Regions from separate parts of the Streptomyces sp. NBC_00448 genome, predicted to be linked through region 1. Evidence: riboswitches for the same ligand, from Rfam matches in the RefSeq annotation. Region 1 holds a riboswitch; the other holds the start of a gene.

Region 1 (4,797 bases):
TTCTGAATACCAGGAGCACATGGTGATTGAAGAGACCCTCCTTGAGGCCGAGGAGAAGATGGAGAAGGCCGTCGTCGTCGCCAAGGACGACTTCGCGGCGATCCGCACCGGCCGTGCGCACCCGGCGATGTTCAACAAGATCGTCGCCGAGTACTACGGCGCGGTCACCCCGATCAACCAGCTCGCCTCCTTCGCGGTGCCCGAGCCGCGGATGGCCGTGATCACCCCCTTCGACAGCAGCAGCCTGCGCAACATCGAAGAGGCGATCCGCAACTCCGACCTCGGTGTGAACCCCAGCAACGACGGCCGGATCATCCGGGTGGTGTTCCCGCAGCTCACCGAGGAGCGCCGGCGCGAGTACATCAAGGTCGCCAAGACCAAGGGCGAGGACGCGAAGATCTCCATCCGCAGCGTCCGGCGCAAGGCCAAGGAGACCCTGGACAAGCTCGTCAAGGACGGCGAGACCGGCGAGGACGAGGTGCGCCGCGCGGAGAAGGAGCTCGACGACACCACGTCGAAGTACGTGGCGCAGATCGACGAGCTGCTCAAGCACAAGGAGACGGAGCTGCTGGAGGTCTGACCTCCGCGCAGCACACCGCGTGGAGATTCGCTTCTCCGCGCACACCGCCCCCTGCCCGGGTCGCACATCTCCCGGCCGACCACACCCGCCGACCACCACGCCGACCACCACCCTGACGACGACGCGAGGCGACGCTCCGTGAACGATTCTTCCTGGGGCGTTTCGCCACGTGCCGGTCACGCGGCGGGTTCCGCCACGGAGCCCGGGGTCAGGAGGAAGATCTCCACCATGCCGCCGCCACCCCCTTCGCCGCCCCAGGACCCGCCGCCACCGGGCCGGGGCCCCGGACCCGGTTCCGGAGCGGGCGGGTCCGAGCCGCCGGCCGCGCCCGCGAAGAAGTCCGCCGGCCGGGACCTGCGGGCGGCGATAGGGGTCGGCGTCGGCCTCGGCGCGGTGGTGGTCGCGGCGCTCTTCGTCGTCAAGGCGGTGTTCGTCGGCATCGTGGTGGTCGCGGTGGTGATCGGCCTGTGGGAGCTGACCTCCCGGCTCGCCGAGCGCAAGCAGATCCAGGCGCCGCTGATCCCGCTGGCGATCGGCGGCACCGCCATGGTGATCGCGGGGTACCTGAAGGGCGCCGACGGCGCGTGGATCGCGATGGCGCTGACCGCGCTCGCGGTCCTGGTCTGGCGGATGGCCAAGCCGCCGGAGGACTACCTGCGCGACGTGACCGCGGCCGTCTTCGCCGCGTTCTACGTGCCCTTCCTGGCCACCTTCGTCGTCATGATGCTCGCCGCCGACGACGGCCCGCGCCGGGTGCTGGTGTTCCTCCTGCTCACCGTGATCAGCGACACCGGCGCCTACGCGGTCGGCTGGCGCTTCGGCAGCCACAAGCTCGCCCCCCGGATCAGCCCCGGCAAGACCCGGGAGGGGTTGTTCGGCGCGATCTCCTTCGCCATGGTGGCCGGCGCGCTGCTCATGCAGTTCTTCGTGGACGACGGCCGCTGGTGGCAGGGCCTGCTGCTCGGCCTCGCCGCCGCCGTCAGCGCCACCCTCGGGGACCTCGGCGAGTCCATGATCAAGCGCGACCTCGGCATCAAGGACATGGGCACCCTCCTCCCGGGCCACGGCGGCATCATGGACCGCCTCGACTCCCTCCTCCCCACCGCCCCGGTCGTCTGGCTCCTCCTCGTGGCCTTCGTCGGCCAGGGCTGACCACCCACCCGCGCCCGGCCCTCGCACGGCGCCGGCCGTACGAACAGGGCACTCCGCGGAGTCTGCGACACTGGTAGGCATCATGCCTGTACCCGGAGAACTGACGTTTGCCGTGCCGCGCGGGGCCAAGAAGCCGCCGCGGCATCTTGCCGACCTGTCGCCCGCGGAGCGGAGGGAGGCGGTGGCGGAGCTGGGGGAGAAGCCGTTCCGGGCCAAGCAGTTGTCGCAGCACTACTTCGCGCGCTACGCGGACGACCCGGCGGCCTGGACGGACATTCCGGCCGGGGCGCGGGGCAAGCTGGCCGGAGATCTGCTGCCGGAGCTGATGACGGTGGTGCGGCACGCGTCGTGTGACGACGGGGAGACCCGCAAGACGCTGTGGCGGCTGTTCGACGGGACCCTGGTCGAGTCGGTGCTGATGCGGTACCCGGACCGGGTGACGATGTGTATCTCGTCGCAGGCGGGCTGCGGGATGAACTGCCCGTTCTGCGCCACCGGCCAGGCGGGTCTGGACCGGAACCTGTCGACCGCGGAGATCGTGCACCAGATCGTCGCCGGGATGCGCGCGCTGCGCGACGGCGAGGTGCCCGGCGCGGGCCCCGGCGCCGCCCCGGACCGGCTGTCGAACATCGTCTTCATGGGCATGGGCGAGCCGCTGGCGAACTACCGCCGGGTCATCGACGCGATCCGCCGCCTCACCGACCCGGCGCCCGACGGGCTCGGGCTGTCCCAGCGCGGCATCACCGTCTCCACGGTCGGCCTGGTCCCCGCGATGCACCGGTTCGCCGACGAGGGCTTCAAGTGCCGCCTCGCGGTGTCCCTGCACGCCCCCGACGACGAACTGCGCGACACCCTCGTGCCGGTCAACACCCGCTGGAAGGTCCGCGAGGTGCTGGACGCCGCCTGGCACTACGCCGACGTCTCCGGCCGCCGCGTCTCCATCGAGTACGCCCTGATCCGCGACGTGAACGACCAGGCGTGGCGTGCCGACCGGCTCGGCAAGCTGCTCAAGAACCACCGGGTGCACGTCAACCTGATCCCGCTCAACCCCACCCCGGGCTCGAAGTGGACCGCCTCCCGCCCGGAGGACGAGCGGGCGTTCGTGGCCGCCCTTCAGGCGCACGGCGTGCCCGTGACCGTACGGGACACCCGCGGTCAGGAGATCGACGGGGCCTGCGGTCAGCTGGCCGCGTCCGCGCGCTGATACGGTGCGCAGGTGCGCTGGTCGCACCGCTTGAATGAACATCTGGACAAATGAACATCCGACAGGGGAGCGCCTGAGACGGCGCTGAGAGTGCGGCTGGGGCGACGGCGAGACCGTCGAGAAGCCCAGGCCGCAGACCCTCCCACCTGATCCGGGTCATACCGGCGTAGGGAGTCAGCACAGTGAAGAGCACCATTCGTCGGCGTGCCGTGGGCGCGCTCGTCCTCGCCACCGCGGGCGCCACCGTCCTCGCCGGCTGCGGCGGCTCGGGGTCCGACTCCGGCTCCGGCAAGGCGTCCGGCGGCAAGCCGTCGAAGACCGTCACCCTGGTCAGCCACGACTCGTTCGCGGCCTCCAAGTCGGTGATGGCGGAGTTCACCAAGGAGACCGGCTACACCGTCAAGGTGCTGCGCGGCGGCGACGCGGGCGCGGCGGTCAATCAGGCCATCCTCACCAAGGACCACCCGCGCGGCGACGTCTTCTTCGGCGTCGACAACACCCTGCTCTCCCGCGCCCTCGGCAACGGCCTGTTCGACTCCTACACCGCCAAGGGCCTGGACCAGGTGCCCGCCGACGTCCAACTCGACGCGGGCAAGCACCGGGTGACGCCGATCGACTCCGGCGACGTCTGCGTCAACTACGACCGCGCCTACTTCACCTCCCACCACCTCGCGCCGCCGCAGACCTTCGCCGACCTGATCAAGCCGCAGTACAAGAACCTGCTGGTCACCGAGAACGTCTCCACCTCCTCGCCGGGCCTGGCCTTCCTGCTGGGCACCGCCGCCACCTACGGCGACGCGGGATGGCAGGCGTACTGGAAGAAGCTGAAGGCCAACGGCGTCCAGGTCGTCGACAGTTGGGAGCAGGCGTACGACAGCGCCTTCTCCGGGTCGGCCGCCGGGAAGAAGGCCAAGGGCGACAAGCCGCTGGTGGTCTCCTACGCCTCCAGCCCGCCCGCCGAGGTGGTCGGCGTCAACCCGCCGCCCGCGCAGTCACCCGTCGGGGTGGCCACCGGCACCTGCTTCCGCCAGATCGAGTTCGCCGGAGTGCTGCACGGCGCGAAGAACCCGGCGGGCGCCGAGGCGTTCATCGACTTCATGCTCAGCAGGACCTTCCAGCAGGACATGCCGCTCCAGATGTACGTCGACCCGGTGGTGAAGGGCGCCACCGAGCCGGAGGTGTTCACCAAGTACGGCGCGAAGGTCCCGCACCCGACGACGCTCGCGCCCGACAAGATCGCCGCGAAGCGGGACGACTGGGTGAAGTCGTGGAACTCGATCGTCCTGTAGCCGTCGGGAAGGCGGGGCCCGGCAACCTGGAGGCAGGGTCCGCCAAGCTGGAGGCAGGGCCTGCCAACCGGAAGGCGGGGCGCCGCCGCACCGCGACCGGGCTAGCCCTGGCCGCCCTGCCGCTGGCGTTCTTCGCCGCCTTCTTCGCCTACCCGGTGGCGTCCATCGTCGGCCGGGGCCTGCACCCGGGCGGCCACTGGCGGCTCGGCCGGATCGGCGACGTGCTCGGCGACGGCTCGGTACGGCACGTGCTGTGGTTCACCTGCTGGCAGGCCGGCGCGTCCACCGCGCTGACCCTCGCGGTCGCGCTGCCCGGCGCGTACGCCTTCGCCCGGCTGGACTTCCCCGGCAAGCGGCTGCTGCGGGCCGTGGTCACCGTGCCGTTCGTGCTGCCGACCGTCGTCGCCGGCTCGGCGTTCCTCGCGCTGCTCGGGCAGGGCGGCTTCACCGACAGCCTCTTCGGCGTACGCCTGGACACCTCCGTGTGGGCGATCCTGATCGCGCACGTCTTCTTCAACTACGCCGTGGTCGTCCGCACCGTCGGCGGCCTGTGGGCGCAACTCGACCCGCGC
Region 2 (4,797 bases), 4.6 Mb from region 1:
GATGCGGCCGGCACGGTGGGCGAGCCGGCCGCCGGCGACCGCGTGCCGCATGGCCGCGGCCATGAGCGCGGGCCGCTGCGCCCGGGTGACCGCAGACGCGAGCATGACGGCGTCGCACCCGAGTTCCATCGCCAATGCCGCGTCGGAAGCGGTGCCGGCACCGGCGTCGAGGATGACGGGCACCGACGCGCGCTCCACGATGAGCCGAAAATTGTGCGGGTTGCGAATGCCGAGCCCGGACCCGATCGGCGCGCCGAGCGGCATGATCGCCGCGCACCCGACATCCTCCAACTTGCGGGCGAGCACGGGATCGTCGTTGGTGTACGGCAGCACCGTGAACCCGTCGTCCACCAACGTCTCCGCGGCGTCGAGGAGTTCGACCGGATCGGGCAGCAACGTCCACTCGTCCGCGATCACTTCGAGCTTGACCCAGTCGGTGCCCAGCGCCTCCCGGGCCAGCCGCGCGGTGAGGACGGCCTCGCCCGCGGTGAAGCACCCGGCCGTGTTCGGCAGCACCCGGATACCGTGCCGGTCCAGCACCGACAGCACCGAACCCTTCGCGGTCGGGTCCAGCCGCCGCATCGCGACGGTCGTCAACTCCGTACCGGACGCGAGGAGCGCCTGCTCCAGCACGTCGAGACTGGGCGCCCCGCCGGTCCCCATGATCAGCCGGGACCCGAACACGGCGTCCCCGATCCGCAGCGGATCGGCCGTCCCCGCGGACTTCACCGATGTCGTCACGGTCAGCCTCCCTGTACCGCGGTGAGGATCTCCACCCGGTCGCCTTCGGCCAGCGGGGTCGCCGCCCAGCGCGAGCGCGGAACGACGGTCTCGTTGAGAGCGGCGGCCACCCCGGAGGGCGCCGTGGTGAACCGCGCCACGAGGGCGCCGAGTTCGATCGGTTCGTCGAGGGTGCGCCGCTCCCCGTTGACGAGCACGCTGATCGTCATACCGCCTGCTCCTCACGCGCGGTCGCCGCGAACCGGCCGGCCCCGAACGGCCTGGCGTAGTCGGGAAGTTCGCCGGTGTCCAGGGCGTGGCCCAGCACGTCCCCGGTGATCGGGGTGAGCAGCACACCGTTGCGGTGGTGCCCGGTGGCGAGCAGCAGGCCGTCCAGCTCGGACGGCCCGAGCAGGGGCGCGTTGTCGGGGGAGCCGGGCCGCAGTCCCGCCAGCGTCTCGGTGAGCGGGAGTTCGGTGATTCCGGGTACCAACTCGTGTGCGTCCCGCAGGAGTTGGTACGCCCCGCCGGCGGTCACCGCGGTGTCCCAGCCGAACTCCTCGCTGGTCGCGCCGAGTACCAGCTCGCCGTTCTCCCGCGGCACCAGGTAGACGTGGCTGCCGCGGACCACCGCGCGGACCGTGCGCGACAGGAACGGCGCCCGCGCGGCCGGCACCCGCAGCCGCAGGATCTGCCCCTTCACCGGCCGCACCGGCGGCAGCGCGTCCTCCGGCAGCCCCGGCAGCCGGCCGCTCTCGCAGCCCGCGGCCAGTACGGTACGGCCCGCCGACACCCTTGTGCCGTCGGCGAGTTCCGCGCCGGTGACCCGGTCGCCGGCGCACTCCACCCGCACCGCCTTCGCCCGTACGAACTCCACGCCCGCGGCCCGCGCGGCCCGCAGCAGCGCCGCGGCCAGCCGGCGCGGGTCGACCTGGTGGTCGCCGTCCACCCGCAGGCCGCCGCGCACCCCCGGGGCCAGCAGCGGCTCCAGCCGGCGGCAGTCCCGCCCGCTCAGCCACTGCGCGGCAAGCCCGAGCGAGGTCTGGAACGCGTGCAGGTCGCGCAGGTCCGCCCGGTCGTCCGCGTCCAGCGCCACCGCGAGGGTGCCGCACGGGCGGTAGCCGGTGTCCAGGCCGGTGGCCGCGGTCAACTCCGCGACGAAGTCCGGGTAGCGCGCGGCCGACGCCAGGTTCAGGTCGAGCAGCGTCTGCTCGCCGTACTGCAACTCCGTCACCGCGGCGAGCATGCCCGCCGCGACGTGGGCGGCTCCGCCGCCGGGGGACGGGTCGGCCACCACCGTGGCCAGCCCGCGCTGGGCGGCGCGCCACGCCGTCACCAGCCCGATGATGCCGCCCCCCACGACGAGGACGTCCGTTGTTCGGGTACGCATGAGTCTCGGCTGCTCCCTTCGCCGGCATGACCCGGATCAGGTTCGTACGGTCGGCGGCCGACCAGCCACCCTCTCAGCCCGGTCCGTCCGGGCTCCCGCGATCTCGCTTGCCGGTCAGCTTAGCGGAGGGCCCCGGCCCGGACGCCGCCCCCGTCCGCCGCCCGACCGCCCCCGTCCGCCGCCGCGTCGAGGGCGAAGCAGGTCCGCGGCTCGGACGGGGCGGGCGTCCGGCGCGGCACCGACGGGTTAACGTGGCCCGGTGAGCGAGCGTCACGCAGTGATCGTGGGAGCCGGCATGGCCGGCGTGCAGACGGCCGTCGAGCTGCGCCGGCAGGGCTGGCGCGGCCGGATCACCCTGTTGGGAGACGAGCCGCACCTGCCGTACGACCGCCCGCCGCTGTCCAAGGCGGTGCTGCTCGGCGCGGAGGGCGGCGCCCTCACCGACGTGCACTTCGACGTCGACTTCGCCGCGCTCGACGTGGACCTGCGGCTGGGCGTGCACGCGCAGGCGTTGCGCGCCGAGCGGCACGAACTGATCACCGACACCGGGCGGGTGGACTACGACGCGCTCGTGCTGGCGACCGGCGCGTACGCGGTGGCCCTGCCCGGCACGGCCGGCCTGCCCGGCGTGCACCCGCTGCGCACCCTGGACGACGCCGCCGCGCTGCGCCCCGTACTCGACCGGCGCGAGCACGTCGTGGTGGTCGGCGCCGGCTGGATCGGCGCCGAGTTCGCGACGGCGGCCCGGCAGGCCGGCTGCGAGGTGACGGTCGTGGAGGCGGCCGACCGCCCCCTCGCCGGGGTGCTGCCCGCCTCCGTCACCGCACACATGACCGGCTGGTACGACGAAGCGGGCGTCACCCTGCGGACCGGCACGCCGGTGGCCGCGGTCGAGGCGGGCGGGGTGGTGCTCGCCGACGGCAGCCGGCTGGCGGCCGGCGCGGTGGTGGTCGGGGTCGGCGCCCGTCCCTCCACGGGCTGGCTGGCCGGCTCCGGGGTGACCCTGGACCCGCAGGGCGCGGTACGGGCCGACGAGCGGCTGCGGACGACCGCGGCCGACGTCTTCGCGGTCGGCGACTGCGCGTCCTTCCCCTCGGCCCGCTACAACCGGCGCCTGCTCATCCACCACTGGGACAACGCCGTCCAGGGACCGCGCACCGCCGCCGCGAACCTCCTCGGCGGCGAGGAGGCGTACGACCCGGTGCCGTACTTCTGGTCCGAGCAGTTCGGCCGCTTCGTGCAGTACGCCGGATTCCACCGGGACGACGACCAGTTGCTCACCCGCGGGGACCCCTCCGGCACGTCCTGGTCGGTGCTGTGGCTGCGCCGCGGCGTGCTGGTGGCGCTCCTCGCGGTGGGGCGGCCGCGGGACATGGCACAGGCCCGCAAGCTGATCGCGGCCGGCTTCGAGCCGGACCCCGCGCTCGCCGCGGACCCGGCGGTGCCGCTGAAGTCCGCGGTGCCCCGCTGACCGACCCGGGCGCGGGAACGACACGGCGGGCACCACTACCGTGACGGCTCAGCGGTGGGAGCGATTGTCGGCCGCAGGTGGCAGGCTTGTCCCGTGACTGTTTTCTCGTCGGTTGACGCACACATTGACGCTCTGGTCCCCTCCTGGCTCACCCTGCCCGAGGTCGCGGAGCGTCTCGGCCTCGAAGTGACCCGGATGCGACCGCTGATCAAGGAAGGGCAGCTCATCGCGGTTCGCCGCGGGGAGAACAAGGTCCTGATGGTGCCGAGCGACTTCATCGGAGACGGAAAGATCGTCAAGGGGCTGCCCGGCACGTTGACGCTGCTGAAGGACGACGGGTTCACGGACGACGAGGCCCTCGAGTGGCTCTTCACGCCCGACCCGACCCTGCCCGGCACCCCCGCCAACGCGCTGCGCGAGAATCGCGGGACCGAGGTGAAGCGCCGCGCGCAGGCGCTCGCCGTGTAGCCCGCGCCCGCCGCGGGCCGCCGCCGCGCCCGTACCGCACCCGCGTACGTGCGCGGCGGCGGCCCGCCCGGGGCGCATCGACCCCGGGAGCCCGCGATGCCCACTCCAGCTGCGTCCGCCCGCCTCGCCGACGCGCGGCTCTACCTGTGCACGGACGCGCGTACCGCCCGCGGCGACCTCGCCGAGTTCGCCGACGCGGCGCTGCGCGGCGGCGTCGACATCATCCAGCTCCGGGACAAGGGCATCGAGGCCCGCCAGGAGCTGGCCGCGCTCGACGTACTCGCCGACGCGTGCCGCCGGCACGGCAAGCTGCTCGCGGTCAACGACCGGGCCGACGTCGCGCACGCGGCCGGCGCCGACGTGCTGCACCTGGGGCAGGACGACCTGCCGGTGCCCGCCGCCCGCGCCCTGCTCGGCCCTGACGTGCTGATCGGCCGGTCCTGCCACGCCGAGGCCGAGGTGGACGCCGCGGCGGTCGAGCCCGGCGCGGACTACTTCTGCACCGGGCCGGTGTGGCCGACCCCCACGAAGCCGGGACGCCCGGCTCCCGGGCTCTCCCTCGTCCGCCACGCCGCCGCCCTCGGCACGGAACGGCCCTGGTTCGCGATCGGCGGGATCGATCTCACGAACCTCCCCGCCGTGCTCGACGCCGGCGCCCGCCGGATCGTCGTCGTCCGCGCGATCACCGAAGCCCCCGACCCCTACCAAGCCGCTTCCGCCCTGACCCGATCCCTCCGCTGCGCGGTGC

The links. Region 1 has a riboswitch for thiamine pyrophosphate ahead of OG370_RS31000 (thiamine ABC transporter substrate-binding protein). Riboswitches for the same ligand answer to the same signal wherever they lie in the genome.
Region 2: linked by a shared signal. The riboswitch ahead of thiO (glycine oxidase ThiO) and the one ahead of OG370_RS31000 (thiamine ABC transporter substrate-binding protein) in region 1 are both predicted to bind thiamine pyrophosphate.

What each region holds. Positions count from the first base shown of each region.
Region 1 covers NZ_CP107913.1:7,159,945-7,164,741, forward strand. The annotation lists gene frr (ribosome recycling factor) at 23-580, shown strand; gene OG370_RS30990 (phosphatidate cytidylyltransferase) at 809-1,732, shown strand; gene rlmN (23S rRNA (adenine(2503)-C(2))-methyltransferase RlmN) at 1,815-2,936, shown strand; TPP riboswitch at 2,990-3,126, shown strand; gene OG370_RS31000 (thiamine ABC transporter substrate-binding protein) at 3,119-4,225, shown strand; gene OG370_RS31005 (ABC transporter permease) at 4,273-4,797, shown strand, end outside.
Region 2 covers NZ_CP107913.1:2,548,494-2,553,290, reverse strand. The annotation lists gene OG370_RS10835 (thiazole synthase) at 1-741, opposite strand, end outside; gene thiS (sulfur carrier protein ThiS) at 744-950, opposite strand; gene thiO (glycine oxidase ThiO) at 947-2,110, opposite strand; TPP riboswitch at 2,106-2,219, opposite strand; gene OG370_RS10820 (NAD(P)/FAD-dependent oxidoreductase) at 2,370-3,581, shown strand; gene OG370_RS10815 (Rv2175c family DNA-binding protein) at 3,675-4,049, shown strand; gene thiE (thiamine phosphate synthase) at 4,146-4,797, shown strand, end outside.